DNA from 4 places in the Planococcus versutus genome. Region 1 is predicted to be linked to each of the others. Evidence: riboswitches for the same ligand, from Rfam matches in the RefSeq annotation. Region 1 holds a riboswitch; each other region holds the start of a gene.
The links. Region 1 has a riboswitch for S-adenosylmethionine ahead of I858_RS13940 (O-acetylhomoserine aminocarboxypropyltransferase/cysteine synthase family protein). Riboswitches for the same ligand answer to the same signal wherever they lie in the genome.
Positions count from the first base shown of each region.

Region 1 (7,791 bases):
GCCCGCTTTTTCAACGGCGATAAAAAGCGCATCATCAATGGAACGATTCATACAGAAGATGGTTATCCCGCAGACGAGGGCAGTGCAGTTGAATTGATTGTTTCTGTAACCACTTGGATGGGAGATGTCGAGGTGATTCGCCGATGAGACAAATACTCCCACGTAGCTTATTCTTTATTTCACTGTTTGCGTTAATCGTCTTTAGTATTTTATTTGCGCTACTTGGCTTGCCCTCATTCAAAGGCTGGGCTGTTTTATGGGAAGATTTTATCGCTGGCTTACCGCTTGGTATTTGGTTACTTGTTCTTATGCTTGCTTTATCTGTCGGTATTTCATGGTGGACAGAATCGTTATCGCGCTCAAAAGTCCAAGAAATCGAAGAGATCTTCCAAGCACTTTTACGAAACGAAGACAATACAGTTGTTCAAGCTGCTAATATGAAAACTCTACCACGCAATTTATCCAGTTCTATCTTAAAACTGCAAAAGCTTCTTGAAACGCAACGTAAAAGCTTAACACGTATTGCTAACGAGCGAGCTGAAACACAAGACCAAATTATTCAAGAACGTTTGATTGTGGAACGTCAACGATTGGCCAGAGAGTTGCACGACTCTGTTTCGCAACAGCTTTTTGCAGCTTCGATGTTGTTGTCTTCTATGACTGAGAGCGAAGATGCGCAGCCTGGATTGTTGCAGACTGAAAAAATGGTTCAACAAGCTCAATTGGAAATGCGTGCGCTGCTCTTGCATTTACGTCCTGCGGCCCTTCACGACAAGAGCTTACGACAAGGATTGTTTGAATTGGTCAGTGAATTAAAAGAAAAAGTATATTTTACTATTAACCATAAACTCGAAGAAGTGCCTTTGCAAAAAGGAGCAGAAGATCACTTGTTTCGCATCGCACAAGAAACCTTATCCAATACATTGCGCCACTCAAAGGCAACCGAGGTTTACATCTTGTTTGTTGAGCGTGATCATTTCGCAATTTTGCGCATACAAGACAACGGCGTTGGATTTGAAAGTGAGCAATCCAAATCTACTTCTTACGGATTGAAGCATATTGAAGAACGCGCTATTGAAATTGGTGCTACGAGTAAAATCGTTTCTGTGCCTTCTGAAGGTACTATTGTGGAAATAAAAGTTCCGATTGAAAGGAAGAAGCCTAATGATTCGAATCTTATTAGTGGATGACCACGAAATGGTGCGCATAGGTGTCTCTGCTTACTTGCAGTCTCAGAAAGATATGGAAGTCGTGGGTGAAGCAACAAACGGTCAAGAAGCCGTCCAGATGGCATTAGAGTTACGCCCTGATTTGATTTTAATGGATATGGTCATGCCTATTATGAACGGGGCAGAAGCCACAAAAGCCATTATCGATCAATGGCCAGAAGCTAAAGTCATGATTGTCACCAGTTTTTTAGACGATGACAAAGTCTATCCTGCCCTCCAAGCAGGCGCCGTAAGCTACATTTTAAAAACGTCAAAAGCTTCTCGAATAGCCGATTCCATTCGAGAAACCATGAATGGTACGCCCGTTCTCGAACCTGAAGTGATGACGAAAATGATGAAGCAAATGCGTCATAAACGTGTTCTCCATACGGACTTAACTGAACGTGAAATGGAAATTTTGTTGTTACTAGCTGCTGGATTGACCAACCAAGAAATTGCTGATCAATTGTTCATTGCTGTAAAAACTGTGAAAACACATGTCAGTAATATTCTTGCAAAACTTGAAGTTCACGACCGTACACAAGCTGTTATTTACGCATTCCAACATAACCTAATTACGCCTCTCAACTAAAAAAACACCGCACAGCCTAGTTACTGTGCGGTGTTTCTCAATTGTGCATTTAGTTTTTGTCGTTCACTGCGCCGAATTTCACTTAAGGCTATCTTCTCACAAATTAGAAAGTCACTTTGACTATTATCTGTCAAAGTGACTTTCCGCTCTTATTTATAGTTCAGGCTTGTTGTTTTCTTTTTCCATTTTCTTTTCCAATTTTTCTAACTGACGTTTCGCAAACTCACGTCCACCCATACCAAATGAAATTGCAAACGCTACTGCAAGTCCAGCGATAATGAATAAGAATGCTAAGTTCACGATGTTGGTCGCAAAGTTTAATTGGTCAAGCGTCATGAATACTGCAATAATGATCACTACATATTTCACAATGGCTCCTAAAAAGCGATTGCTCGAAGCTTGTTTTACGTAATTTCCTAGCAAGCTTCCTCCAATAAGTCCAAGACCTAGAATGATCAATGAACTGATAAGAAGTGGCAAGTAAGCAATAACAGCTTCACCAATTCCATTTAATACATCAAGTTGCAATACGTTCATCGCTTCTACTGTAAAGAAGATGATGATGATTGCTTGGACTAATTTGCCAATGACGTTTGCAATATCAACGCTCGGTGATTTTGTTTTATCAGTGCTTAAATACGTTGAGAACCGATTGATCCCTGTTCCATTTAAAAGACTGATTAACAAATCTCCAACGAACTTCGCAATCAGGATACCTGCTAGCACTAAAATAATCGCGACAAAGATGTTTGGAATCATGTTAAGAACTTGATTAAGCATATTAACAATCGGTTCAGAAATCGATTGAATGTTTAAAGTTTCTAATGCAATCGTTAAGATTGGAATGAGTACAATAACAAAAACAACATTCGCTAATACATTTGCTAGTGTTGACTTGTCTCCTGCATCCATTCTTGTAGTTCCTGTAGTGCTACTTGTTTTACCAGTAAATTTGTTGATCCACTTGTCAACGTTGATTGCTGTCAAAAGACTGAACACCAAGTTTTTCACAAATTTCGCTACAAAGTAACCAATTACGAGGATAATGATAGCCATTAAAAGATTAGGTAAAAAGGCCAATAGTTTATCCATCATGTTCGAAATTGGCTGTGCCACATTGTTCATGTCCAAAGTTTGTAAAACACTCGGAATAAACAAAATGAAAATTAAGTAGTAAAGGATTTTTCCTATCGAATCCAACATACTGTCTGCACTTTCTTTAGTTTTCGCCATGTGTCCTCTAACCATAGCTCGGTCTGCACCTGCTTTTTTCAAACCTTTAGTGAAGATTGCTTTGACAATTGTTGCTACAATCCATGCTACAAGTAATAATAATAATGCCCCTAAAACGTTTGGAATGTAGTCGATAATCGTATTGCCGACTCCTCTAAAAGAATTTCCAATATCATTCATGCATTCGTCCTCCTTTTGTTTGTATAAGACTCACTCCTACTATTCCCCTACTTTCATGAAACTAAACGCTAATCTCTCTTTTTTATGAACTGAATATTTTGAGGTAAACTTGCTCTTCTATTATAATAAAAGAAAAGGAGGAGATCCTATGTATATGACAATTCAGGAAACTGCTGCTTTTTTATCAATGTCCGAAGAGCAAGTCAATCGTTATGTTTTAGAAGGTCGCATTCGCACAGTTCATGACGGCGAGCAATACATGATTAATACTTCTCAATTTGATACGCATTTTAAACAATTAGAACAAGCAAAGCATGCTTTAGAGGAATGGCGTGCTACTCCTATTCCAGATGATGTGGATATAAAAGACGAGGATTAACTCCAACTTACAGCAAAAACATCTGAGCCATTCAATACATGGCTCAAATGTTTTTGTATTTATACATCGCTTTTTGAGTTCAATGAATAAGTCTCACCGAATGGGTTCAGGTAGGACAAACGTTTTTAGTTTTTCACTTATAAACCTTCCCCATTTTTCAAACTCCGTCAAAAATCCATCGTGACCATATTCTGTTTTGATAATTTCCCACTCTGCAGTTCGCTGTTTTTTCAGCCATGGTATAGTGAGTTCACTTGGATAAAGCAAATCGTTCGTAAACGAGAGCGAGTATACTGGAACTTCTAAAACCGCCTCTTTAATATCATGTGTATTCATAGCTTTTAGCAATACGAGATAGCTATTAGCATCAAAACGCACTGCTAATTTTTTTCCTTGATAATTTAAATACGACTGAATATCAAACTCACTTGCATCGCCTGTGCGCCCAAATCGTTGATTGAACATACTGCCACTTCGATACGTTACCATACCAGCCATCCTAGCCAACTCGAACCCTTTCAAAACAGTAGAGTCTTTATAATTTCCGCCATTAAAATCGTGATCATTTTCAATAGCCATTATCCCAATATGATTAAAAGCGATTCCATAGTCACTGTAATATGGCGTAACAGCTAATGGGAAAATTGTACGAATAAATTCTGGATACATTTTTCCCCACTCTAACGTTTTCATCCCTCCCAGAGATCCTCCAATCACGCCAACCAAGTTTTTGATACCAAGTTTTTGTAGTGCATAGTACTCAGCTCTGACCATGTCACGTATTGTAAGCGTTGGAAAATCTGCAAGATACGCTTGTCTTGTTGCAGGGTTTACCGACGAGGGTCCTGTCGATCCATGACAGCCACCAAGCACGTTAAATGTAATCACTTGAAAAACAGTTGTATCCACTGACTTGCCTGGACCGATCATCCCTGCCCACCAGCCTGGATTTTGCTCGGTGCCAACTGCATACTGATCGCCCGTTAATGCGTGACATACCAGAATCACAGGAGCATTTTCATCTCCAAGACGTTCATATGCAAGTTCTGCGTGATCCAACACTTGAGCTGAGTCTAGAGTTAATGAGCCAATGGATACTGTTTTCATAGCGATTCCTCCTTATGCTTTTGCTAATGTTGCGACTTGAATCGCTTGTTCTAAGTCCGCGATTAAATCTTCTGGGTCTTCTAAACCAATCGACAACCGAATCAACTCTTCGGTTACACCAGATGATTTTAGTTCTTCATCGTTCAACTGTTGATGAGTTGTTGAAGCTGGATGGATGATTAACGACTTTGCATCACCCACGTTTGCAACATGTGACCACAACTGGATGCTATCAATCACTTTGCGTCCTGCTTCTCGTCCACCTTTAATACCAAAATTAACAATCGATCCGTACCCATTGTTTTTCAAGTATTTCTTCGCTAGCTGATGAGATGGATGATCTTCGAATCCTAAGTAATTCACCCATTCAATTTGTGGATGTTCTTTTAAATATTCTGCAATAACTTGAGCGTTGCTATTATGCTTGGGAATGCGTAAGTGCAACGTTTCTAAACCTTGAATTAATGCATGTGCGCTATCTGGACTTAATGACGGACCAAAATCTCTCAATAACTGAACACGTAGTTTTGTTGCAAAAGCTGCATTCGGGACATCTATTCCATAACACAAACCGTGGTAAGATCTATCTGGTTCAGTGTAATTGGGAAAACGTGGATTGTTCCAATTAAACGTGCCAGCGTCTACTGCAACTCCGCCAATTGTCGTGCCATGACCACCAATCCACTTTGTAGCTGAATGAATAACGACATCTGCGCCAAACTCAATTGGATTGCTGCCATATGGAGAAGCAAATGTATTATCAATCAATAACGGAAGTCCATGATTGTGAGCAATAGCTGCAATTTTTTCGACATCAAAGATATTCAAACTAGGATTCCCAATAATTTCGCCAAAAATTACTTTTGTTTTATTTGTAATGGCTGCTTTGAAATTCTCTGGATTTGTAGCATCAACAAATTTAGTCGTAATGCCATAACGCGGCAGTGTATTGGCAAATAAGTTATGCGTACCACCATAAAGACTGCTATCTGCCACAATTTCATCTCCTGCTTCTGCAATGTTTAAAATTGAAAAGGCAATTGCTGCCATTCCTGATGAAAGAGCAACTGCTGCAGTTCCTCCTTCAAGCAAAGCTACTCTTTGTTCGAAAACGTCAACTGTTGGATTCATAATACGTGAGTAAATGTTCCCTGCTTCTTTTAACCCAAAAAGATCTTGTGCGTGCTGTGTATCACGAAAAACATAAGAAGTTGTTTTGTATACTGGTACACCTCTAGATCCTGTTGTTGGATCTGGTTGCTGCCCGCCGTGTAGCAATAACGTTTCTGGTTTTAAGTTCATCATTTTCTATTCCCCCTCTTATTTACGTGCTGTAGTTCCGAAAAGGGACAACAAAAAGCCCCCTTCGTTTAAGAAGAGGGCCGCAAAATACGGAGTTTCCTCCTCTTATCTGTCAGAACCTGTACATCGATTCTGTAGGAATTAGCACCTTTCCAGATAAATTCATCTGTTGGTTGCCGGGCATCATAGGGCCTATCCCTCCGCCACTCTTGATAAGAGTATTTGATTTTTTTGATCTTGTTGTGAAGTATAAAAACTTTCCAGACATTTGTCAAGCTAATTAGTCGAAAAATTTTGAAACCTCAGCCATTTTCAAACGTTATCTGTATATAGAGGAGGAATCGATTATGTTTATGTGGATTTTGCTATTATTTATTGCAAGCTATGGAATCGGCTGTTGTCATGGATCTTTGGTAGCGCAGATGTTATCAGGCGTGAATGTTAAAAAACAAGGCATTAAAAATTCTGGTGCTTCTAACGCGGCTATCGTATTGGGTTGGAAATACGGATTACTTGTAGCTATTGTTGATATCTTCAAAGGATTCGTAGCTGTAGCGGGTTTGCGTTTATTGCTTTCTACAGGTAATTTTGCAGCTGACGTAACATGGGCGTTATTGTTTGTCGCAGGTGCTGGCGTTATTGTCGGGCATAACTTCCCATTTTTCATGAAGTTTCAAGGAGGCAAAGGGACAGCCTCTGTTATAGGCGTTATGTTAGCACTTGATTGGAAGCTCGGTTTGCTCGGTCTTATATTATTAATCACTGTTTCACTCGTAACAGATTACTTAGTAATTGGTGTACTCGTATTGTATAGCGTTTATTTAGTAATCGCAGTTATTCCGGCAGTAGGACCATGGCCTCTCGTGATTGCTACGGTACTTTTTGCAATGGCTCTTTGGAAACACCAGGAAAATATTATACGCATAAAAAATGGGAGTGAAAACAAAGTATCAGCAGTTTTACGTAGGAAGCCGACAACGCCTACCTAACAAAGGAATTCTCTTTATTATCTCGTTTTATGACAGAATTTTCTTGCTTCATGTTAAAATAGATACGAGACTTATTTTAGGAGGATTTATACATGTTAGAAAATTTAATTGAACGACTTGTTCGTTATGCTAAAATCGATACACAATCTGACTTTACGAGTGACACGACACCTTCGACTGAAGGACAGTGGAACTTACTCCATGAACTGGAAAAAGAAATGAAAAGCATTGGACTCAAAGAAGTTAGTATGGATGATGCAGGGTATCTTTTCGGTACGTTACCTGCTAATACTGATAAAGAAATTCCAGTTATCGGCTTTTTAGCGCATGTAGATACAGCTACTGATTTTACTGGGAAGAATGTCAATCCAAAACGCATTGACAATTATGATGGGCAAGATATTCCTTTAAACGACAACATTCACATGTTAGTAGCAGATTTTCCTGCTCTCAAAAATTATGTTGGCCATACACTCATTACGACAGACGGCACCACGCTTCTCGGTGCAGACAATAAAGCAGGTATAGCTGAGATTATGACAGCGATGGACTATTTAATTAAGCATCCAGAAATCGAACATGGGAAAATTCGCGTCGCATTTACGCCTGATGAAGAAATCGGTCGCGGTCCACACAAATTTGACGTTAAACGCTTTGGCGCTGAATATGCCTATACGATGGATGGTGGTCCTCTTGGTGAGTTGCAGTATGAAAGTTTTAATGCAGCAAGTGGTAAACTGATTGTTCAAGGCAAAAGTGTCCATCCGGGCTCTGCAAAAGACAAGATGGTCAATGCACAAA
Region 1 covers NZ_CP016540.2:2,768,903-2,776,693, forward strand. The annotation lists gene liaF (cell wall-active antibiotics response protein LiaF) at 1-147, shown strand, start outside; gene I858_RS13915 (sensor histidine kinase) at 144-1,190, shown strand; gene I858_RS13920 (response regulator transcription factor) at 1,165-1,800, shown strand; gene I858_RS13925 (mechanosensitive ion channel) at 1,954-3,213, opposite strand; gene I858_RS13930 (helix-turn-helix domain-containing protein) at 3,362-3,592, shown strand; gene metX (homoserine O-acetyltransferase MetX) at 3,686-4,699, opposite strand; gene I858_RS13940 (O-acetylhomoserine aminocarboxypropyltransferase/cysteine synthase family protein) at 4,712-6,004, opposite strand; SAM riboswitch class I at 6,104-6,220, opposite strand; gene I858_RS13945 (glycerol-3-phosphate acyltransferase) at 6,349-6,990, shown strand; gene pepT (peptidase T) at 7,083-7,791, shown strand, end outside.

Region 2 (7,791 bases), 130 kb from region 1:
GACTCCATCATCGCTTTTCCGTGTTATTCTTTGGGGAAGTAAACTTCGGATTTCACATAAAAATCGTCCTTTCTGTAATGATGGTATGGTAACTTTCATTTTACAGAAATGGACGTTTTTTATATCCTTTTTTAGATTCAGAATGGCTTATGGGAGTGGAGACGGCCTAGCTGGCTGAGGCCGTGCCCGCGGAAAACGTCCGTCGGAATGGAAATCAACTCTTTCTCATAAATGTAAAGAGGCTTATGAGGCATCCCTTTGCTGAATCTTAGTTTCCTTTTCTAATATCTGCTTGCAATTCAATTTCCACATTGCCTTTAATCGCACGTGTAATCATGCATGAACTTTCTGCTTTTTCTGCGAGTTTTTGTGCCAATGCTAAGTCCTTTTCAGAAGCATCTGCTGTTAAAACCACTTGTGGTTTGTGAACAATGCGCTTGTAAGTAGTTACGCCTTTTTCGACTTCTACAATTCCTTCTGATTCCATCGTTAGCGATTGTTTCTCTAATTTGCTGCGCTCCATCATGGCCGCTAACGTGATAATATAACAAGTAGCTGCTGCTCCTAACAACATTTCATCTGGGTTCGTGCCAACTCCCGGACCATCCATTTCGGATGGAATCGAAATTTGAGTTTTTAAATTCCCTGTTTCAATTTCTCCTATACCGTTGCGAAAGCCAGGCCAATCTGCTGTTAACTGAAAACTATGCAATGTCATTACTTTCTCTCCTCGACTAGTTATTTTTCTTCCATTCTGCCATGCGCGGCATGGCAGTTAACGCGCCTATTTTCGTTGCACAAAGCGCGCCCATTTGATTTCCGAAATTTGTACATTCGATCACTTCTTGTTTTGTCTCAGGCAATCCAAACAAATAGACATGACGAATGATTCCCGCCATGAAAGCATCTCCAGCTCCTGTCGTGTCTACAGCTTGTACCGGAATTTCTGGCACGTGATGAATTTGGTTTTGAAAACCTGCGTAAGTGCCGTTTTCACCATCTGTCACCAACACTAACGGAATAGCATAACGCGATAATCGCATCATTCCTTCTTCGAATGACTCGGTTTCCATTAGAAAAGCAAGTTCTTCTTTTGTCAGCTTACCAATATCTGCTGATGGTAGAAATTCACATACGGTTTGGCGGCAAAGCTCTTCATTTTCCCAGCGCAAAAGACGGATATTAACATCGTACGAACAAATAACATGATTGTTTTTTGCTAACTCGATTGCTTTTTGAGTAGTGGTTCTCGCCTTAGGGTGAAACAGTGTACCAGAACAAAAGTGAAAAATATTAGCATCTTCAAAAGATTGTGATTTAAGTTGTTCGTATGTCACTTGAAGATCTGGAGTTTCATTGACATACGATGCAAACACGCGATCAAAATCAGAAGTCAACTGTATATACACACCGCTAACTCGTTTTTTAGGAGTTATAATGGCATGACTTAAATTTACTCCTTCATTTAGCAGTTCATTTCGCACAAAAGTTGACGTTTCATCATCGCCTGTAATTGTGATAAATTCAGAAGGCACGCCTAAGCCACTGACACCAGTCGCTACATTTACTGTAGCTCCACCAAGGTGTCTATTAAAAGAAGTATTAGAGGTATTTGTAGCAATATAATCTACAAATACATCGCCATATGTGAGGACATGCTTTACTTTTTCCATGTGTGACCTCTTTCGTGTAAAAGATCTTTTTCATTGCTATACTACTAATTGGAAGGTTTTCAAACAATCATACAGAACTCTACTACGTAATTCACTTTATTTAGCTATTATTTCAGGCTACACCATTTTAAATCAAGTAAAAGGAGGAAGTTTTTTTTGGAACTTACTATTCGACAAGCTCAGTCCGCCGATGCTGAAAAAATTGCACCTCTCATTATTAATGCGATCGGTGACATTGCGAATCATATGACCGCTCAAAAAGAACCAGAAGCAGTACTTGAAAAGATAGAAGACATGATCCGTGGAGAAAATACACGTCATAGCTATCATTATACGCATGTAGCGACTTTAGATGGCGATATTGCTGGTACGTTAGTGCTTTATCATGGCAATCAAGCAGAAGCACTAGATCGTTATTTAATCGAGCAACTAAAAGAACAAGGACACGAACGAACCATTGAACCAGAAGCACGCATGGATGAATGGTATATTGACACCGTTTCTGTTGACCCTAGTTACCAAGGAAAAGGAATTGGTTCAAAGCTATTTGAGTATGCAGAAGCCATTGTATCGTCAAAAGGAGGCGGTAAGCTTTCTCTTAATGTTGATATCGATAAAGAAGGAGCTATAAGACTTTACAAACGTCTTGGCTATATCGTTTCTGAGCCATGGACAATTATCGGCGAACCATTTCATCATATGGTAAAAGTAGTTTCTTAATCTTCTTTTTATTTACTATAGAAGAAAGCTGCTCCAGAAAAATCTGGAACAGCTTTTTTTTAGTTTTTTATTTAGCCATCCATTCGGGTTTCCCAAAACCTTCAAAATCCTCATCAATCGTCTTTTCAAATGATTCCGACTCGACAATTTCTACTAAATCCTTGGCTAATTGACTATTTTCATTTTCTGCTTTGACTGCTACTACATTACGGTACTGATCGGGCATGTCTTCAAGCGCTAATGCGTCTAACAAATCCATTTCGGCTGCTAATGCGAAATTCCCAGGAACAGCAGATAAGTCAGAGCCGTCAACTGCACGTGGTAGTTGTCCAGCTTCGATAGGTTGGAATACAAGGTTTTTCTTATTTTTCACAACATCTCTTTCAGAAATTTTAAGTTCATCAACTTCGGGATCCACTTCTACTAAACCCTGATCTTCTAACATCTGCAAAGCGCGTGCAGCATTGACTGGGTCATTTGGAATTGCGATAGTTGCACCATCTTCTATGTCTTCTATTGTATCAAATGTCAATTTCACGAAGTGAGTTTTCCACAATTCGCGCAAAAAAAGGAATCGCCGCAACGGATAAAGAAACGCTGGCCGCAACTGGCCCGATTGTAGTTCCAGTAATAAGTTTTGTTAATGGAATAAGTGCTACTAATAAAATAATAAACGGAATCGAACGTAAAATGTTTACAACAAAGCCGACTACTGAATTCACTGGTCGATTTGCAAGAAACAAGCCGCGATCAGTAGTAAATAATAAAATTCCCAAAGGCAGTCCCACAACTAATGCAACAGATAGAGAAATGCCAATCATCGTTAAGGTTTGAAAAAAAGCTGTTTGTATTTCAGGCCATAACTCAATAATTCGTCCCCATTCAATTCCCATTCGACATCACCTCTACTATTGCTAATCTACTTTCCATATAGTTTATAGCATCTGTAACAGCGGATTTATTGCCTTTTAACTCCATAATGAAGATACCAAGTGGCTGCTCTTGAATATACTCGATTGCTCCGTGTAAAAAATTTCCTTTCACCTCAAAGTTCTGGAGCATATCAGAAATAACGCCTTCGCCAGCTACGCCGCCTTTAAACAGTACTTTTACTAAAGTGCCTGTAAATCCGCTCAAAATTTGAGTTGGTACATTGAACGAAACAACACTAGAAATAAATTCTTTTGTTAGTTTTTTTTGAGGAGCTGCGAAAATGTTATATACGTAACCTTCTTCAATCACAAGTCCACTTTGCATAATGGCCATGCGGTCGCAAATTTCTTTTACTACGTTCATTTCATGTGTGATTAAAACAATTGTGATATTCAATTGATGATTAATATCTTTTAATAACCGCAAAATAGACAAAGTCGTATTTGGGTCTAGTGCAGATGTTGCTTCATCGCATAACAATACAGCAGGATTATTAGCCAGTGCTCGCGCAATGCCTACACGTTGTTTTTGGCCACCACTTAGTTGCGCTGGGTAGACATTACGCTTATCTGCCAAACCAACCATTTCTAGCAATTCTTCTACACGCGTCTTAATGTCTTTGTTAGACGTCCCTGCTGCCCGTAACGCAAAAGCGATATTATCATACACCGTCTTTTGACTAATCAAATGAAAATGTTGAAAAATCATTCCAATTTTCAAACGTGCTTTTCGCAACTGCTCGCCGTTTAACTTGGTTAAGTCTTTTCCATCTACTTTGACACTTCCTGAGCTTGGCCGTTCGAGCAAGTTAATGCAACGGATTAACGAACTTTTTCCTGCTCCAGAGTAACCGACGATGCCAAAAATTTCTCCTTTCCCAATATCTAAAGAGATATTGTCAACTCCAGTGACCGTGCCATGTTTGGTTGTGTATGTTTTTGTCAATTTCTCTATCTGTATCATAGCTTCCTCCTAACAATAAAAAAATGCCTCTTTCATCAAGAAAGAGACATCGAAAATTTGAATTTCTCGACTTATCTTCCGGAATGTGCAAACATTCCGCAGGACTTGGCACCTTCCCTCAATGGGGGTTGCCGGACGTCATAGGGCCTACCCCTCGGTCTCTCTTGATAAGTTGATGCATATTAGATTGAATTTCATATTACATACATTCACTCAGGGTGTCAATCAAATTCTGAATTTTCCATATAATTTTTCGCGACGGTCCTCAAAAACCGGAATACGTTTGCGAACTTCTTCTACTTCTTCCAAATCAATTTCTACATAACCAATGCCTTCTTCTTTTTTCATGTCTAAACGAACTTCTCCCCATGGAGCTATAACTATTGTGCTGCCTCCAAATACGTTTTTGGGATCACTGCCAATGCGGTTTACACCAACGACAAAGCATTGGTTTTCAATCGCACGCGCTTGCAAAAGCGTACGCCAATGGTCAATTCTTGGTTCTGGCCATTCTGCTGATACAAAGATAAGTTTTGCACCGTTTAATGCTTGCGCACGAATCCATTCCGGAAAGCGAATGTCGTAGCAAATTACACCACCGTATACGACGTTTTCCAACTCAAATGTGCCAAGTGTGTCTCCTTCTTCTAAATGAATGTGTTCATCCATCAATCCAAACCGATGTGCTTTATCATATTCTGATACAAGCTCGCCGTTTTTATTGACAACATACATCGTATTGTAAAATCCTTTATTTTTTTCTGTTGATACAGATCCCCCAACAATGTTTACAGTGTTCTCTTTTGCAAAACTCTTCAGCATTTCCACTGTACGATTTGTGTTGTCAGCTAATGTACTGAGTTCTGTCAATGCGTAGCCAGTATTCCACATTTCAGGTAAAACAATCGTATCTGCACCATTCGCGGTTGCCTCTTTTAAATAAGCTAATACTTGCTGATAGTTCTTTTCTGGTTCTCCAAATACAATATCCATTTGAACACATGCAATCTTCATATTCTCTCCTCCAGTAGACAAGTTATCCTAAATTCTATAAGATTCGGAGTAGATGTGCAATTATTTCGAAAATAAGGAGAGTTATATGGAATTTTCTAACCGCTTACAAAATCTACCTACTCAATTCTTTGCCTCACTCGTTGCAAAAACGACCAAAGCTGTGCTTGAAGGACGCGATGTCATCAATCTTGGCCAAGGAAATCCAGATCAACCTACCCCTGATCATATTATTAAAGCATTGCAAACAGCCGTTACTGATCCGCAAACACACAAGTATTCTCCTTTTCGTGGCATATCAACTTTGCGACAAGCCGCCGCAGATTTTTACAAACGCGAGTATGACGTAGAAATCGATCCTGATTTAGAAGTAGCTATTATGTGTGGAACAAAAATCGGTCTTGTTGAATTGCCATTAGCATTATTAAATCCCGAAGATCTTTTGTTGTTACCAGATCCCGGCTATCCTGACTATTTATCAGGAGCGCCATTAGCAGGTATTGACTTTGAATTGATGAAATTACATCCACAACAAGGCTATTTACCAAACTATGACGAGTTATCGGAAGCCGTTCGCGCGCGTGCAAAATTAATGTACTTAAACTATCCTAATAACCCAACTGGCGCAGTAGCAAACAAAGAATTTTTTGATGAAACCGTAGCTTTTGCAAAAGAAAATGACCTAGCTATTGTTCATGACTTTGCTTACGGAGCAGTAGGCTTCGAAGGCAAAAAACCAGTTAGCTTCTTGCAATCTAAAGGAGCGAAAGAAGTCGGCATTGAAATGTATACTTTATCGAAAACGTACAATATGGCCGGTTGGCGGATTGGATTTGCGGTCGGACATTCCAAAATGATTGAAGCATTAAACTTAATCCAAGATCATTTGTTTGCTGGATTATTTCCTGCCGTTCAACTTGCTGCAGCGGAAGCTTTAACTGCAGATCAACAATGTGTGGATGATTTAGTAGACCTGTATGAAAAACGCAGAAATGTTCTTGTTACAGAATGTACACGTATCGGTTGGGAAATCACGGCGCCACTTGGTTCTTTCTTTGCTTGGCTGCCCATTCCAGGCGGATTCACAAGTGCTGAATTTGCTGATTTCCTGCTTGAAAAAGCTGATATTTCAGTTGCGGCTGGCAGTGGATTTGGAGACGGTGGAGAAGGCTTTGTCCGTGTTGGACTACTAGTTGACGAAAGTCGAATCGTTGAAGCAATCGATCGAATCGAAAAGCTCCATTTGTTTTAAAACGAAAAAAAGACAGCCTTTAAATGAGTGAAAGCTGTCTTTTTTTCATTATACGATTATGTTACTTTATTCGACCAGTCCGATATGATTGAATGGCGCAATTCGAATTTTCACTTCGCCTATAACCGTTTTTTCAGAAACAAATCCTAGAATTCTTGAATCTGTACTATTCGATCGATTATCACCCAACACGAAATAAGACGCAGCAGGAACTGTAAACTCTTCCATATCTTCAGTCAGTCGAAGCATTCCCATTTGCTTTGCAGTTTGATAATTTTTATCTAAATAAGGCTCAGCTTGGGCCTTGCCGTTTATATACAATTGATCATCTTGTATGGAAATGATATCTCCCGGAATGCCAATTACGCGTTTGATGAAATTGACACCATTTGGAGCAGTAAAGACAATCATATCGAAGTTTTCGATAGAATAGATTTTCGCTAACACGACTTTATCGTTTTCTTCAAATGTCGGCATCATCGATTCACCATGGACAGCTACTGGTTCAAAGAGAAAATGGCGCGATAACAAGACAATCATCACTGTCAATAAGATGACACGCATCCAAGATATCGATTCTTTCACCGGATCTTTATACACCTTGTTCCCTCCTACTCGTGCCTGTTTTCTTTTATTATAATACGCCTTCAGCTTTGTGCATACTGACACTTCTCAATCTACTACTCAGTCGCAAGTTAAAAGACTTTGAATACGTTTCAAAAGCTAGATGCATAAAGCTTATTACTACGTCTGAATCGTCAGACTTTTGAGCCTATCGCGATTATATGTTACACTCAATAAAAAATGTAGGTGATTAGAATGGTAGGAAGAAATGATCCATGCCCATGTGGCAGTGGCAAGAAATACAAAAAGTGTCACGGAAAACAAGAAACTGTGTCTATCAACGATTTGATTAATGAAGAACTTTTCAAAGTACGCCAACAGTTCTTCTCGGAAAACCCAAATCAGACTCATATTACTGAGTTCCGCGAACTTCAACAAGAATGGCAGCCGCATTTAATGAACTCAATGGCTGAAAACGATGCGCAAGCATTTGTTATTGAAAATTTCCTGTTTATGAAAAAGCCTGAACTGTGGGAAGAGTTTTTAGAAAAACAAATTGATTTGGCTCAACGTCCTTCAACAAAAGAAGTGCTTGGCGATTGGAACAATGTTAAAGTCTTCATTGGTCAATATGTTAAAGGTGATACAAAAACAGCTCAATTTACAGATGCATTG
Region 2 covers NZ_CP016540.2:2,894,074-2,901,864, forward strand. The annotation lists gene I858_RS14575 (OsmC family protein) at 269-718, opposite strand; gene I858_RS14580 (carbohydrate kinase family protein) at 735-1,673, opposite strand; gene I858_RS14585 (GNAT family N-acetyltransferase) at 1,830-2,393, shown strand; partial or broken gene I858_RS14590 (MetQ/NlpA family ABC transporter substrate-binding protein) at 2,461-2,919, opposite strand; partial or broken gene I858_RS14595 (methionine ABC transporter permease) at 2,921-3,286, opposite strand; gene I858_RS14600 (methionine ABC transporter ATP-binding protein) at 3,276-4,289, opposite strand; SAM riboswitch class I at 4,358-4,463, opposite strand; gene I858_RS14605 (carbon-nitrogen family hydrolase) at 4,515-5,303, opposite strand; gene I858_RS14610 (pyridoxal phosphate-dependent aminotransferase) at 5,389-6,552, shown strand; gene lepB (signal peptidase I) at 6,619-7,152, opposite strand; gene I858_RS14620 (SEC-C metal-binding domain-containing protein) at 7,372-7,791, shown strand, end outside.
Region 2: it holds a riboswitch for S-adenosylmethionine, as region 1 does, so the genes downstream of both, I858_RS14600 (methionine ABC transporter ATP-binding protein) here and I858_RS13940 (O-acetylhomoserine aminocarboxypropyltransferase/cysteine synthase family protein) in region 1, are expected to answer to the same signal.

Region 3 (7,791 bases), 1.6 Mb from region 1:
AACCGGCAATAGCCATTTGCTTAAAGCCATATGGTTCTGAAAGATAACCAAAAGCAGCGTGAGAAACAAAGAAAGTGTCTTTGCTGACACGTTCCGATAAACTAGCAAACGATTGATTTAATGTTTCTAAGTCAACAATAAGTTCTGCATAATTGCTTTCGTAAAGCTCAGTGTTCTTGGGATCAGCTTTTGTTAAAGAATCTTTGATCGACTCGGCTAATTGTTCGCTTAGTACAGGAGACATCCAGACATGCGGATCGGTAGAACCATGAGCGTGACCGTCATGGCTTTCGGTTTCTTCCGCAGGTTCTTCTTCATGATCGCCTTCGGTGTGACCAAGCGCTGCTTCCAATTCTGTATCTGAAATTCGATCGGCAGTCGCGACAAATTCAACGTTTTCATCTTTTAACGTTTTTTTTGCACTATCAATAAATCCTTCTAAACCTAGTCCGATAGAGAACAGTATATTGGCATCAGCAAGTTTGATCATGTCTTGTTGAGAAGGTTCGAAAGTATGTTCATTCGAACCCGCAGGATAAATAGATTGGACATCAACTAAATCGCCAGCAATCCGTTCAGTAAAATAAGTTAATGGGTAAACGGTAGTGTATACTTGTAGCTTAGAGCTGCTATTATCGGTGCCTTGTTCTTTCTGACTTGTTTGTCCACAAGCCGTTAACAGTAAAATAAAAGCGAAAAATAAGAATGTTTTTTTCATAATAACCTCCAAATAGTAACGATTACGTTTTGTTCACTAATAGAATATTACAGCATGCTTTTTAAAAACACAAGAAAAACCACCAATTATTTTTTTGGTGGCCATTTCTCGGGGACAAAATCAATTCCGCCTTTATGGAAAGGGTGGCAACTTAAAATTCGTTTTGTTGCTAAATATCCTCCTTTTAAAGCACCGTGCTTTTCGACCGCTTCAATGCCATAATGGGAACAAGTTGGGTAAAAGCGACAGCTTGGCGGAGACAAAGGAGAAATAAAGCGCTGATAAAAGCGAAAAATTCGTATAAGTAAAGTCTTCATAACGGTTCAACTCTTTTCATGTATTACTTCATATGTTTATTGTAAAGTCATTAGAGGTATAGTTAAAGTATAAAGAACTTATCATACGAATTGGAGAGTGGATGGAAATGTCACAAGAATTAAACCAAGAATTAAATGTACAAGTTGCTACATGGTCAGTTGCTTACACCAAGTTACATAACTTCCATTGGTATGTAAAAGGGCCGTCTTTCTTTACCTTACATGTGAAATTTGAAGAATTATACAACGAAGCTACTCTACACATGGATGAAGTTGCTGAGCGTTTGCTAGCACTTGGAGGAAAACCAGTAGCTACAATGAGAGAGCAATTAGAACTGTCAGTAATTGAAGAAGCAAGTAAAAAAGAATCTGCTGAAGACATGGTTGACGCAATTGTTAATGACTACGATAAAATTATGAAGTCACTTAAAAAAGGAATGCATTTAGCTGCAGCAGTTGATGATGACATGACAGAAGATATGTTAAATGCGATTCATCAAAATCTTGAAAAGCATTCGTGGATGTTATCAGCATTCTTAGGTGAAAAGAAGTAAAATAAGACTATACGAGCGTACACTGAAAAAAGTGTACGCTTTTTTATATATCGAGGTGAAAAAATGAAGTACTTAGATTTAAATGGAGATCACTGTGAATTGTCATTCGAAAAAAATGCATTTCCGTTCGAAAGTAAACATGTGCTTGTTATTTGTCGATATCATAAAGACTGGGTTTTGACAAGACACAACGAACGCGGATTAGAATTTCCTGGAGGCAAAGTTGAAGCAGATGAAAAGTTACAAGATGCTGCGAAACGGGAAGTATATGAAGAAACAGGTGTGGTAGTGAGTCAGTTGGAGTGGTTTGCGGAATACCTAGTTTATACGCAAAACCCATTTTGTAAAACGGTTTTTATTGGAATCGCAGATCGAGTAGATAATATTTCACTTATGGAAACACAAGGCATCGTCTTGCGAGAAAAAATAGAAGTTAATAGTGATTTTAGTTTTTTAATGAAGGACGATGGAATGAGAAAGATAATAGAGAAGGTGAAGCAACTTGAAAAATGGAACCATTAGTTTGAAAAAACATTATCCTTCTCCAAATCCACATGTTCAATTGTCGGAAATCATATATTGGTCAGAAGGACTGAGAGTAAAAGGAATGTTGGCGGAACCGAAAAAACAAGGGAACTATAGCGGTATTTTGTATTTAAGAGGAGGCATTCAATCGATTGGCATGGTACGTCCTGCAAGGATTGCTCAATTTGCAGCACAAGGATTTATTGTGTTTGCACCTTATTACAGAGGCAATCGTGGTGGTGAAGGGCGTGATGAATTTGCTGGAAGGGATCGTTGGGATGCTGTTCACGGAGTAGACGTGTTAAAAAAATTCAGCAACAAACATGTTCATTTACTCGCTTTTTCTAGAGGTGGTATTATGGCATTATGGACGACAATTTTGCGTCAAGATATAACTTCGATCGTTACATGGGCAGGTGTTACAGATACGGTATTAACGTATAAAGAACGTCCTGATATGCGTCGTATGATGAAACGACTCTATGGTGGCACACCCAATACAGCATTGATGAATTTTGAAGAACGAAATCCATTATTGCGCATCGAAGAAAATACAGCACCCGTTTTGATTATTCACGGCCTGCAGGATGTACATGTGTCTCCAAGTCAAGCTTATTTGCTAGAAGAAGCATTAAATCTAAATCGGCAAGCACATGAAACATGGTACTTTCCAGACTATACACATTTTTTTCCACCCGCAGCCAATCGAAAAACAGTAAAGGCGATTTGTCATTGGATAAAAGATAAAGAGATGTAGAAAAGCAGAAGTATTTGTGTAACTCCTAAAGCATTAGACCACTCGGCAGTGCGGTGTGTTTTGCTGTACAATTGAGATGGCTATGACCCAAAGAGCTTAAACTTTTCTATTTACGCTTTATCCTTAACAAAACCCGCTCGGATTTTACTCCGAACGGGTTTTGTGTATTTCTTATTTTTGGGCTGGACCGCCTAGCACACTGATCTCAGGTGCAACAGTACCAAACTTCTTAAAGTTTTCTTGGAATTCTTGTGATAATTCCATTGCTTTTTGGTCGTATGCGTCTTTGTCAGCCCATGCATTGCGTGGGTTTAATACTTCGCTTGGCACTCCAGGAACTTCAGTTGGAACTTCAAAGCCGAAAATAGCTTCTTTTTCAGTTGCCGTATTATTCAAATCGCCTCTAATCGCAGCGCGAACCATCGTACGTGTGTAAGAAAGCTTCATGCGACTTCCAACACCATATACTCCACCAGTCCAACCTGTGTTAACAAGAAAAACTTGAACGTCGTGCTCGTCGATTTTTTTGCCAAGCATTTCTGCGTATACCGTTGCGTGTAATGGCAAGAAAGGCGAACCAAAGCAAGTTGAGAAAGTTGCTTCAGGCGTTGTAATGCCGCGTTCTGTACCAGCCAATTTCGAAGTGTAACCACTTAGAAAATGATACATCGCTTGTTCTTTTGTTAACTTACTGATTGGAGGCAATACGCCAAACGCATCAGCTGTTAAAAAGACAATCGTCTTTGGATGTCCAGCTACTGAAGGATCAACGATGTTGTCAATCGCTTGCATCGGGTAAGCTGCACGCGTATTTTCAGTTAATGATCCATCATTATAGTCAGGAATACGTGTATCAGGATCTACCACAACGTTTTCAAGAACCGAACCGAAACGAATTGCGTCGTAAATTTGTGGTTCATTTTCACGAGACAAATTAATGGTTTTTGCGTAACAGCCACCTTCGATATTAAAGACGCCGTTATCCGACCAACCATGCTCATCATCACCAATTAGTTTGCGATCGCCATCAGCGGATAAAGTTGTTTTCCCTGTACCAGATAAGCCGAAGAACAATGTAACATCACCAGCTTGTCCAACGTTGGCTGAACAATGCATTGGCAAAATTCCTTTTTCAGGAAGTAAGTAGTTCATGATAGAGAAAATAGATTTTTTCATTTCGCCGGCGTACTCAGTTCCACCGATTAAAATAATGCCTTGTTCCATCGACACAATAATGAAGGTTTCAGAATCTGTAGCATCCACTGCAGGATCTGCTTTGAATGTCGGTGCGTAGACAACTGTGAATTCAGCTTCATGTGCATCTAGTTCTTGCGTTGTTGGACGAATAAACAATTGATGAGCAAATAGGTTATGCCAAGCGTATTCATTGATCGTTTGGATGGGTACACGTGATTCGTGATCAGCTCCAGCAAATCCTTTGAATACAAAAAGTGCATCTTTTTCTTTTAAATGCATAAGCACTTTTGCGTATAGATTTTCAAAAATTTCACTTGAAATAGGACGGTTCACATTGCCCCAGTCGACTTTGTTTTTAGAACTTTCTTCTTCCACCATGTATTTGTCTTTCGGTGAGCGGCCAGTGTATTTTCCTGTTTCCGCCGTTACAGCGCCTTCCCGAGTCAATACCGCTTCTTTGCGGGATGTTGCTGCTTCCACTAATTGTGGCACTGATAATTGAACATGCACATTTTGGCCAGCCAAAAGATTCTTCAAGTCGTTCGCAAAGTTCACTGAAGTCATATATATGTACCTTCCTTTTCTGTTATTCCCGTAATGGGGAGGATGTATATTCGTTCATTAGTATAACACATTAGGCTGATTAGTCTACACTAATCCGCTGTGGATAGTAAAAAATATTGAATTTATTGGTTGGAATAATTGAAACGGTTATTTCTTTATTTATCAAAGAGGTACTTATTATGACGATTATCCACAGTCAGATATTATTTTGTGTTCAGAGCATCATTTTTTATATGTAAACTTGTAGTTATTTTGTTCAGTAGTCGTGTATTTAAAAGATTTAGGAGGAAACAATAGAATGTTAACTCATAAAATCAATTTTTGTCTTGAAGTTGTTGACATTGCTATGCTATTTCCGTATGATGAAAAATTGAACGGATACTCTTATTCCGAGCTGGTGGAGGGGACAGGCCCTATGAAACCCGGCAACCTGCTGCTGTTGCAGTGATGGTGCCAAACCTGAACAAGGTGAACAGTCCTTGGATGATAAGAGTGAAAGGTGCGTAGGATGATTTTCCCTTTCCTCATGATGAATGAGAAAAGGGATTTTTTTGTGAAATGCCCTTAATCCTCGTGTGCAAAGGCCACATACGGCTTGAAGTTCAATCCAGATTGTCTGGAACGGACTTGACATGGGAAACGAGTACCGTATCAATTTCGAGAGCAATCTCGCAGGATATAAGGAGGAACATTTTTTGAAAAACCGTCGATTATTTACTTCAGAATCAGTAACAGAAGGACATCCAGATAAAATTTGTGACCAAATCTCAGATGCGATTTTGGATGCTATTTTAACAGAAGATCCAAACGCGCGTGTCGCTTGTGAAACAACAGTCACAACAGGACTGGTTTTAGTAGCTGGAGAAATCACTACGTCTACGTATGTGGATATTCCAAAAGTTGTCCGACAAACAGTAAGAGAGATTGGATATACGCGAGCTAAGTATGGTTTTGACTCCGAAACAAGTGCAGTTTTGACAGCAATCGATGAGCAATCACCGGATATCGCTGCCGGAGTTAATGTAGCACTTGAATCACGCGAAGGCCAAATGACAGATAAAGAGCTAGACGATATTGGAGCAGGCGACCAAGGGTTAATGTTTGGATACGCGAATAATGAAACAGAAGAATTGATGCCATTGCCAATTTCGTTGGCACATAAATTGGCACGTCGTTTAGCTGAAGTGCGTAAAGAAGATATTCTTCCATACTTGCGTCCAGACGGCAAAACACAAGTTACGGTGGAATACGATGAAAATCACAAACCTGTTCGTGTGGATACAATTGTTATCTCAACGCAGCATCATCCCGAAGTAACGTTAGAGCAAATTCAACGTAATATTAAAGAGTACGTCATTAATGAAGTGGTGCCAGCGAAATGGATCGATGAAGATACCAAGTACTTTATTAACCCCACTGGACGTTTTGTTATTGGAGGACCTCAAGGAGATGCAGGCTTGACTGGTCGTAAAATCATCGTAGATACATATGGTGGTTATGCTCGTCACGGCGGTGGAGCATTTTCAGGAAAAGACGCCACAAAAGTAGATCGTTCTGCTGCATATGCCGCTCGATATGTCGCGAAAAACATTGTAGCTGCAGGTCTTGCCGAAAAATGTGAAGTGCAATTAGCATATGCAATTGGTGTGGCTCAGCCTGTATCGATCGCTTTTGATTTGTTTGGTACTGGAGTTGTCGATGAAGATACATTAGATGATTTAGTACGTGCGAATTTCGATTTACGTCCGGCTGGTATCATTAAAATGCTTGATCTGCGCCGCCCTATTTACAAGCAAACTGCAGCATACGGACATTTCGGTCGTACGGATGTAGATTTGTCTTGGGAACGTACAGATAAAGCAGCAATATTAAAAGAACAAGCAGGCATTTAATACAGTAAGACAGCAAAAGGACGATCAGGCATTGCTTCCTGATCGTCCTTTTTTGTTAGTCTTTTTGAAGGGATTTATAGTAAGTGCCTTTTTCTGCATATTCGCGAACAATTCGTTTCATGTCTTTTTTGTCGTCTTCGCGTAGTTCGCGAACGACTTTTGCAGGCCTTCCAAGAGCTAACATGCCGGGAGGAATAACTTTGCCTGGGGGCACAAGACTGCCAGCTCCAATAAACGCACCTTCCCCGATTTCAGCTCCGTCAAGAATAATAGAACCCATGCCAACTAATGCACCTTTTCGCACCGTGCAGCTATGAAGCGTTACTTGGTGACCAATTGTTACTTCGTCTTCAAGTAACAATTTTTTTCCAGGACTTTGATGAAGCATGCAAAGATCTTGGATATTGACTTTTTTGCCAATAATAGTTGGTGAAACGTCTCCACGGATAACGGTATTAAACCATATAGAAGAATCTGCGCCAATTGTTACATCACCAGAAATCGTGACATAATCTGCGATAAATACGGATGAGTCGATTTGAGGTAATTTGTCTTTATATGGATAAATCATAGCAAAGCTCCTTTAAACAAGATAAGATATTCTATAATCGTATCAAAACAAATCGAAACGTCAAATAAGAACATGACTTAAGAAGTGATAAAGCAAGAAAGGAAGTTGAACGATGTGGAAATGGCAAGCTGAAGGAACAGCAAAAGCAGTAGTTGTTCTAGTCCATAGTGCATATGAACAACATTTGCGCTATGTGTGGCAAATTGAAAAATGGCGTTTGGCAGGATTTCATGTGTATACAGGAGACCTACCAGGACATGGCATAAATGCCAGCGGAGATAAAGTTCACAGGGAGTCATTTGAAGAATACGAACAAGCAGTAAATGAAATGCTTAACCTTGCATCGAAAAATGAATTGCCTGTATTTGTGATTGCTCACGGATTGGGAGCTACTATTGCGATGAGTGTTTTGGGTAAACGTAAATTGAATGTAGCAGGAGCCATTTTTACTTCACCGTGGTTAAAACTAAAAAAATTCCCATTAAAATCTCCACATCTGTTTTCAGGCATCACACAATGGGTTGGGCCCAAAAAAATAGAGCATGGCATCGAGCTGCGTCATCTTATGCGAGACCCACTTTCGTATAGTCATGAAACCGAAAGTAAAATCTATCATTCAGTTATGACAGCAAGATGGTTTAAGGAATTACAGAGGTATATAAAAGAAACTGCTGTGGCTGTGGAAGTTTATCCACA
Region 3 covers NZ_CP016540.2:1,166,313-1,174,103, forward strand. The annotation lists gene I858_RS05945 (metal ABC transporter solute-binding protein, Zn/Mn family) at 1-718, opposite strand, end outside; gene yidD (membrane protein insertion efficiency factor YidD) at 805-1,035, opposite strand; gene I858_RS05955 (Dps family protein) at 1,143-1,589, shown strand; gene I858_RS05960 (NUDIX domain-containing protein) at 1,653-2,111, shown strand; gene I858_RS05965 (alpha/beta hydrolase family protein) at 2,092-2,871, shown strand; gene pckA (phosphoenolpyruvate carboxykinase (ATP)) at 3,043-4,632, opposite strand; SAM riboswitch class I at 5,014-5,125, shown strand; gene metK (methionine adenosyltransferase) at 5,328-6,524, shown strand; gene I858_RS05980 (gamma carbonic anhydrase) at 6,580-7,095, opposite strand; gene I858_RS05985 (alpha/beta hydrolase) at 7,208-7,791, shown strand, end outside.
Region 3: it holds a riboswitch for S-adenosylmethionine, as region 1 does, so the genes downstream of both, metK (methionine adenosyltransferase) here and I858_RS13940 (O-acetylhomoserine aminocarboxypropyltransferase/cysteine synthase family protein) in region 1, are expected to answer to the same signal.

Region 4 (7,791 bases), 1.6 Mb from region 1:
ATCGTTTGTCTGCTTTTATCGTGACCCAATCACCAATGTACTGAATAATAAACACAATAATTAAAATTAAGATTGTTGCCATTAATGTAACATCCTCACGACTGCGCTGAAAGCCGTCGAGGAAAGCGAGCGTTCCAAGACCGCCCGCACCAATGATACCTGCCATAGCTGTATAGCCGACCAGCGCGATAGCTGTAACCGTAATTCCAGATATCAATGCAGGTTTTGACTCTGGCAATAACACTTTCCAAATAATTGTGCTTGTCGTCGCTCCCATTGAACGAGCAGCTTCGATTACGCCTTTATCAATTTCTTTTAATGCAATCAACACCATACGTGCATAAAAAGGAGCTGAACCAATAATCAATGCCGGTAGAGCCGCGTTTGGTCCACGAATCGATCCCATTAAGAATAGCGTGAATGGAATCAACAAAATAATTAAAATGATAAACGGAATCGAACGGAAGATGTTAACAAATGCCCCCGTTAACCAGTTAACAATTTTGTTTGCCCATAATTGCTTTGGTGCCGTTAGAAACAAAACTATGCCTAATGCCAAGCCGAGAATAAACGTAAACAAAGTTGATAAAGTTGTCATATAAAGTGTTTCTAGCGTAGCTTCTAACATGCTATCCCAATCTACGTTTGGAAATAAGGATTCAATCATTTTGCATCACCTCCGCTTGAATATCTTCTGTACGAAGAAATGCTAAGGCTTGTGCTCTTTCTTCTTCAGAACCTTTAAGTTGCAAAATCAATGTTCCATAAGCGCCACGTTGTGTATGTGAAATATCTCCTTGAACAATATTCACTTCTACTGCATGGCTTCGAATCAATTTCGTCAAAACAGGTTTTTCTGTTTGTTCACCTAGAAAAACCAATTTCACCAATTCACCTGTCGGGTACAACTCTCGAAGCTTTTTAATGGTTTCCTGCGTATCTCCGCTATCTGCTACTTGTTCAACAAAACGTTTTGTAATGTCTTCTTTAGGTGATTGGAACACTTGCAAAACGTCACCAAGTTCCACTACTCGTCCACTTTCCATTACTGCGACGCGATGACAAATTTTACGAATAACATGCATTTCATGCGTGATCAATACAATTGTGAGTCCTAATCGTTTGTTGATATCTACCAGTAATTCGAGAATGGCATCTGTTGTTTCGGGATCGAGCGCTGAAGTTGCTTCATCGCATAATAAGACTTCGGGGTCGTTTGCTAATGCGCGAGCAATACCAACACGTTGCTTTTGTCCGCCTGATAGCTCTGATGGATACGCATTTTCACGACCTGCAAGCCCAACGAGTTCAATTAGTTCCTGTACACGTTTTCCCCGTTGAGCTTTGGCCACTCCTGCAATTTCTAGTGGAAACTCGATGTTTTCTTTTACTGTACGAGACCAAAGCAGGTTAAAATGCTGGAAAATCATACTGACTTTTTGACGAGCTTTACGCAATTCTGCACCTTTGATTGCTGTAATTACTTGGCCGTTTATTTCGACGGTTCCAGAAGTCGGTTGTTCCAAGCCGTTTAACAAACGAATTAACGTACTTTTCCCCGCTCCGCTATAGCCGATAATGCCAAATATTTCACCGGTTGAAATGGATAAATCGACTTCGTCGACGGCTATTAACACCGATTTTCCAATATCGAATTTTTTTGTTACTTTCTTTAATTCAATCATCCGTTAAGCACCCCTAAATTTTAAAATCAAAAAACCCTTCTGCGCATAAATAAGCAGAAGGGCAAACGTACAATAATATACGGAAACCAATCTCTCATCTTCCAAAGCTTTCGCTCTGTGTGATTTGGCACCATTTCATTTTCATGACGGTTGCCGGGCTTCATAGGGCACTTCCCTCCACCACTCTTAATAAGAGTTCGATATGAAATTAATAACCAGTTACTTTCTGTAATCAGCGCTTATGCTTTCTTATCAGAAAACTAATTTACCATGACTGACTATATTCGTCAACAGCTTTTAGTTTATCGTATAAATAAGGCACGGAATGAAAAGCATAAATTTTTTCTTTAACTTTTCCGTTTTCTGTAATTAATAGACAAGGTACACTTTCTACTTCATAAAGATCGGCAATTTCTTGAACATAATTCAAATTCGCTTTTCCTATTTGCAAAGTCGGCAATAATTCAGTAATCACTGTTAGCATTTTAGAAGCCACTTGACACGTTCCACACATCGGCGTATACAAGTAAAAAGCTGTAACTTCTTGTGTATTTTTTTCTTTGGTCCATTCTTTATGTGTCCATTCGTTCATTTTTTCATCCCTCGATTAATAGCTTTTTAACTTGAATATTTGCTGTGATCAATACATCCGTTAATAATTTAAGTGGCGTTGTGGCAACTTCTTTATAAATTCGGTTAATATAAAAATGGCGAGCTTCTGGAAATTCGCGCTTGATCAACTTACGAAGCTTTTCTCCTGAAGCGTCTGCGTCAACCAATATGATGATGTCTTGATGTTCATAAGGCAGTAAGAGCTCTTCAAGTCTGGTTGCACTTACTGTACCATTTGTGCAAAGAATCGTCACGGGTTCTGCAATGAGTGGCGCTATACGTGTCTTATCGCTTAGCCCTTCTACAACAATTACTTTCATACACTTCACCCCACAAGATTAGTATCAGACATCCAACTAGCCGTTAATATATATGTTTTTTGCCATCTTACTTTTAAACTACCAATGAATTTGGCTGGCGTCCATTGTCATGACTTTTCATGTGCACTTTAATTTTCCAAATAAAAAAGCGCCTTTGTTGCTGGCGCTTTAAGACAACTATTCGTTTGTCATTTCTTTGTATTGATCTGCAGTCATTAAGTCGTTAATGTCTGTTTCAGAAGGAGCTTCGATGACAACCATCCAAGCCTGTTCGTAAGGAGACTCATTAACAAATTCTGGACTATCTTCAAGTTCAGAGTTAACCTCCACCACTTTTCCACTAATTGGTGCATATAATTCGGATACTGTTTTAACAGACTCTACACTGCCGAAAGGTTGATCTTTTTTCAATTCATCTCCAACTTGTGGAAGTTCTACGAAAACAATATCTCCTAGTTCTGCTTGTGCGAAATGAGTAATACCGATACGTGCGTTGCTGCCTTCAACTTTAACCCACTCGTGTTCTTTAGAATAACGAAGTTCTGCTGGTGTACTCATCTTGACCCCTCCAAATTATGTAGTCTACTCACATTCAGTTTGACATAAACAGCGATGAAATACAAGATGACGCCATTCGCTTATAGCCAGTTGTTTTGATAATCGGCTTCTTTAAAGCCAAGTAAGACCTTCTTGCCATCCCACGCTAACGGGCGTTTAATCAGCATACCATTAGAAGAAAGCAGTTCTAGTTGTTGATCTTCACTCATCGTCGACAATTTGTCTTTTAAACTAAGTGAGCGATAAACTAAGCCACTCGTATTGAAAAATTTTTTTAGTTCCAAACCGCTCGCTTTATGAATTTCTGCTAGTTGTTCTTTTGTTGGTGGATTATCAGCAATGTGAATTTCTTGAAAATCTACACTGTTTTTCTCTAGCCAGCTTTTCGCTTTACGGCAAGTGGTGCATTTTGGATATGCGTAATAAGTAATCAAAGTAAAACCTCCTGTTTTTCTTAGCTTACCAAAACGATCTCTTTTGGTCGATGAAAAAACAAGCAACCCCACTATATATGGAGTTGCCGAGTTACGCATTTCTTTAGACGATGTATTTCTCAACATCAATTAGTTTAACTGCTGCTTCGCGTTTTTTCGCAATCACGTTATAAGGAGTTGAACGAGTTAATTTGCGTAAAGCTGAAAGCATCATGCGCTGATTATCACCTTCGATTGCAGCGACTAATGTTTCTTTTGCATCTCTTTCAATTTGGTCAAACGCTTCTTGACAGTATATTTGTGTATATAGAAGTTTCTGGTGGGCTTTTTCTTGTCCTGAAGCAGCAATCGCTTTTTCCGTACGAAGAACGACTGATTCCATTGCGAAGACGTTACTAACAATGTCTGCAATGTTAACAAGAACTTCTTGCTCAGCTTCCAGTTTTGTACCGTATGTTTGTGCAGCCAATCCAGCAGCTAATAACGCAATTTTTTTAGCATTTTTCACCAAGTATTTTTCTTGATCTAAGGCTTCTGTACCGACTTCTTCCGGCATCATCATCAACAGCTCTTCTTGGAGTTTCTCTGCGTGCTGCAATAAAGGCAATTCACCTTTCATGGCTTTGCGTAATAATGTTCCGGGTACAAGCAAGCGATTGATTTCGTTCGTGCCTTCGAAAATACGGTTGATACGTGAATCACGGTAAATGCGTTCGATTTCATATTCTTGCATAAAGCCGTAGCCTCCGTGCAATTGAACACCTTCGTCTACAATGTAATCCAATGTTTCTGTACCAAAGAATTTGTTCAACGAACACTCTACTGCGAATTCGGCAATAGAATCCGCAACTAATTTGCCATCTGCTTGTTGCTCATCTGTAAATCCACTCATGCGATCTTCAAACAACCCAACTGTCCGGTACACAGAACTTTCAACTGCATACAGTTTCGAAGCCATCGTCGCTAATTTTTCGCGCGTTAAGTTGAATGACGAAATTGGCGTTTTAAACTGCTGACGTTGGTTTGTGTAAGGAATCGTCAATTCCATTACACGTTTAGAAGCCCCAATTGTACCTACTCCTAATTTGTAACGACCAATGTTCAAAATGTTAAACGCAATAATATGTCCGCGTCCTGCTTCACCCAACAAATTCTCAACAGGAACTTCTGCGTCTTGCAAAATTAATGTTCGCGTAGAAGACGATTTAATGCCCATTTTCTTTTCTTCTGGCCCAACTGAAACACCTGGGAATTCACGTTCAACGATAAAGGCAGAGAATTTATCGCCATCAATTTTTGCATATACAATGAAAACATCTGCAAATCCAGCGTTAGTAATCCATTGTTTTTCACCATTTAAGACATAATGCGTACCTGCTTCATTTAGTAGTGCTACAGTTTTTGCACCCAATGCGTCAGATCCTGAACTCGGCTCAGTTAACGCGTAAGCTGCGATCATTTCACCTGTTGCCAAACGTGGCAAATAGCTTTGTTTTTGTTCATCGTTACCAAAAAGAACGATTGGCAATGAACCGATTCCTACGTGAGCTCCATGAGTGATGGAGAAACCGCCTGCTTTAGACATTTTTTCAGCTATTAATGCCGAGGCGACTTTGTCTAACCCAAGACCACCGTATTGTTCTGGAACATCTGCGCCCAGCAATCCTAATTCACCAGCTTTTTTCAGTAACCGTACTGAATGCTCAAATTCGTGATTTTCTAATTTCTCCACTACCGGCATGACTTCATTGTTCACGTAGTCTTCTGTAGATTTAGCGATCATCTTTTGTTCTTCTGTAAAATCTTCAGGCGTGAAAACACGTGATAAATCTGCATCTTCGATTAAAAAGCTTCCGCCTTTGATCAATGTTTTTTCTTGTTCCATGTTAAATTCCTCCTAGTTTTTACTTGCTTATATAGAATGTATTATAGGTTGAGTTGTTTTTTACTCAGATGTTACGCAAACTAACTACGCTTTCCTGCGGGAGTCTCCGTTGATTTGCTTCACATCTTAGTGAATGGCTTATATCATTCATCTTATTTTCAAATAGATAACCATGAAGAAAGAGCGTAAGGCGGCGACTCCAGCGGGAAAGCGGAGTGATGAGACCCCGCAGGAGCTTGCGACGAGGAGGCTCAGCGCTTCGCCCGCGGAAAGCGTCCGCCTGAAGCGATTTCTTACTTTACTAATCTCTATAGCATTTCAAAGACGCCTGCTGCGCCCATTCCTCCGCCGATACACATGGTTACAACACCAAATTGTTTGCCTTGTCGTTTTAACTCACTCATCATGCGAATGGTTAAAATGGAGCCTGTTGCACCAAGTGGGTGACCGAGTGCGATGGCACCCCCGTTAAAGTTGACCTTGTCGATATCAAGACCCAGTTCACGGATAACTCCAAGTGATTGCGAAGCGAAGGCTTCGTTTAGTTCCCATACATCAATGTCATCAATAGTCAGTCCAGCTAGTTTTAATGCTTTTGGAATTGCCACCACTGGGCCAATCCCCATAATTTCTGGTGGCACGCCTCCTGTTGCAAATGAGCGGAATTTGGCGATGGGCTTGAGACCAAGTGCTTCCGCTTTTTCACGATCCATAACAAGTAATGCACCTGCACCATCTGAAGTTTGCGATGAGTTTCCAGCTGTCACAGAGCCCCGTGCTGAAAACGCTGCACGTAATTTGCTGAGTCCTACAGTATTGGTCCCGTGACGAACGCCTTCGTCCATTTCAAACATTGAGGTGTTCTCTTGGTATTTATTGTTTTCATCGACATAACGCTTTGTTACTTCGACCGGTACAATTTCCTCATCAAAGTGTCCAGCTGCAATGGCAGCAGCAGCTTTTTCATGTGAACGAACAGCAAATGCATCTTGGTCTTCACGGCTCACACCGTATTTCGTCGCAACTTGCTCAGCTGTATGTCCCATGCTCATGTAATACTGAGGAGCTGTTTCCGCCAGTTTTGCGTTAGGTCGAATGACGTTCCCCATCATCGGTACCATGCTCATAGATTCGACACCGCCAGCGATAATCGCTTCAGCTGATCCGACCATGATGCGTTCTGCTGCATAAGCGATCGATTGAAGACCTGATGAACAAAATCGATTTACCGTTACAGCAGATACCGTATCTGGCAGTCCTGCAAGTGCTCCAATGTTGCGTGCAATGTTCATGCCTTGTTCCGCTTCTGGCATTGCACAGCCCATAATCAAATCGTCTATCGGACCATCATAGCCATCTGCCCGTTGTAATGTTTCTTTGACAACCAAGGCGCCAAAATCGTCTGGACGCACAGTTACTAAAGAACCTTTTCCCGCTTTTCCGACCGGTGTGCGAGCACTGGCCACAATTACTGCTTCACGCATGTACAGTTCCTCCTTTTATGATCAACGATTAATTTCGTAATGGTTTTCCTTTAACCAGCATGTGTTGCATACGTTGCTGAGTTTTTGGCTCTGCGACTAGGCTTAAAAAAGCTTGACGCTCAAGATCAAGCAAATACTGCTCATCCACTTTTGTGCCATATGGAACTTTGCCACCTGCTAGAACAAATGCTAATTTTTTTGCGATTTTTAAATCATGTTCGCTGATAAAGCCCGAATTGAACATGCCTTCTGCACCTAACAAAAGCGTTGCATAGCCTGGCTCACCTACTACAGGAATTTTTTCGCGAATGGGTGCTTGATAGCTATTTTCAAACAGTGACAAAGCAACTTGTTTAGCATCATAAATTAAATGATCACTGTTGACACTAATGCCATCTACAAAATTTAAGAAGTTGTTTTCGCGCGCTTCTGCTGCGGACGTTGACACTTTTGCCATCGCAATGGATTCAAATACTTTTGTCGCGATATTTTGGTAATCGATCGTTACGCCATTTGGCAATCCTTTCAACTGTTTCATGTAAAGTTCTTTGTTTCCACCACCGCCAGGAATTAACCCAACACCGACTTCGACAAGTCCCATATACGTTTCCATTGATGCTTGAATATGAGCAGCAGGTAAAGTAACTTCGGCACCGCCACCTAGTGACATGCCGAATGGTGCTGCGACAACAGGTTTATTGCTGTATTTGATTTTCATCATAGCGTCTTGGAATGTTTTTACTGTGAAATCAAGTTCAAAAATATTGTCGTCTTGCGCTTCCATCAAGATCATACCTAGATTTGCACCCACGC
Region 4 covers NZ_CP016540.2:1,091,536-1,099,326, reverse strand. The annotation lists gene I858_RS05530 (methionine ABC transporter permease) at 1-667, opposite strand, end outside; gene I858_RS05525 (methionine ABC transporter ATP-binding protein) at 660-1,685, opposite strand; SAM riboswitch class I at 1,777-1,881, opposite strand; gene I858_RS05520 (thioredoxin family protein) at 1,951-2,277, opposite strand; gene I858_RS05515 (toprim domain-containing protein) at 2,282-2,617, opposite strand; gene gcvH (glycine cleavage system protein GcvH) at 2,795-3,175, opposite strand; gene I858_RS05505 (arsenate reductase family protein) at 3,256-3,609, opposite strand; gene I858_RS05500 (acyl-CoA dehydrogenase family protein) at 3,713-5,494, opposite strand; gene I858_RS05495 (acetyl-CoA C-acetyltransferase) at 5,803-6,978, opposite strand; gene I858_RS05490 (3-hydroxyacyl-CoA dehydrogenase/enoyl-CoA hydratase family protein) at 7,007-7,791, opposite strand, start outside.
Region 4: it holds a riboswitch for S-adenosylmethionine, as region 1 does, so the genes downstream of both, I858_RS05525 (methionine ABC transporter ATP-binding protein) here and I858_RS13940 (O-acetylhomoserine aminocarboxypropyltransferase/cysteine synthase family protein) in region 1, are expected to answer to the same signal.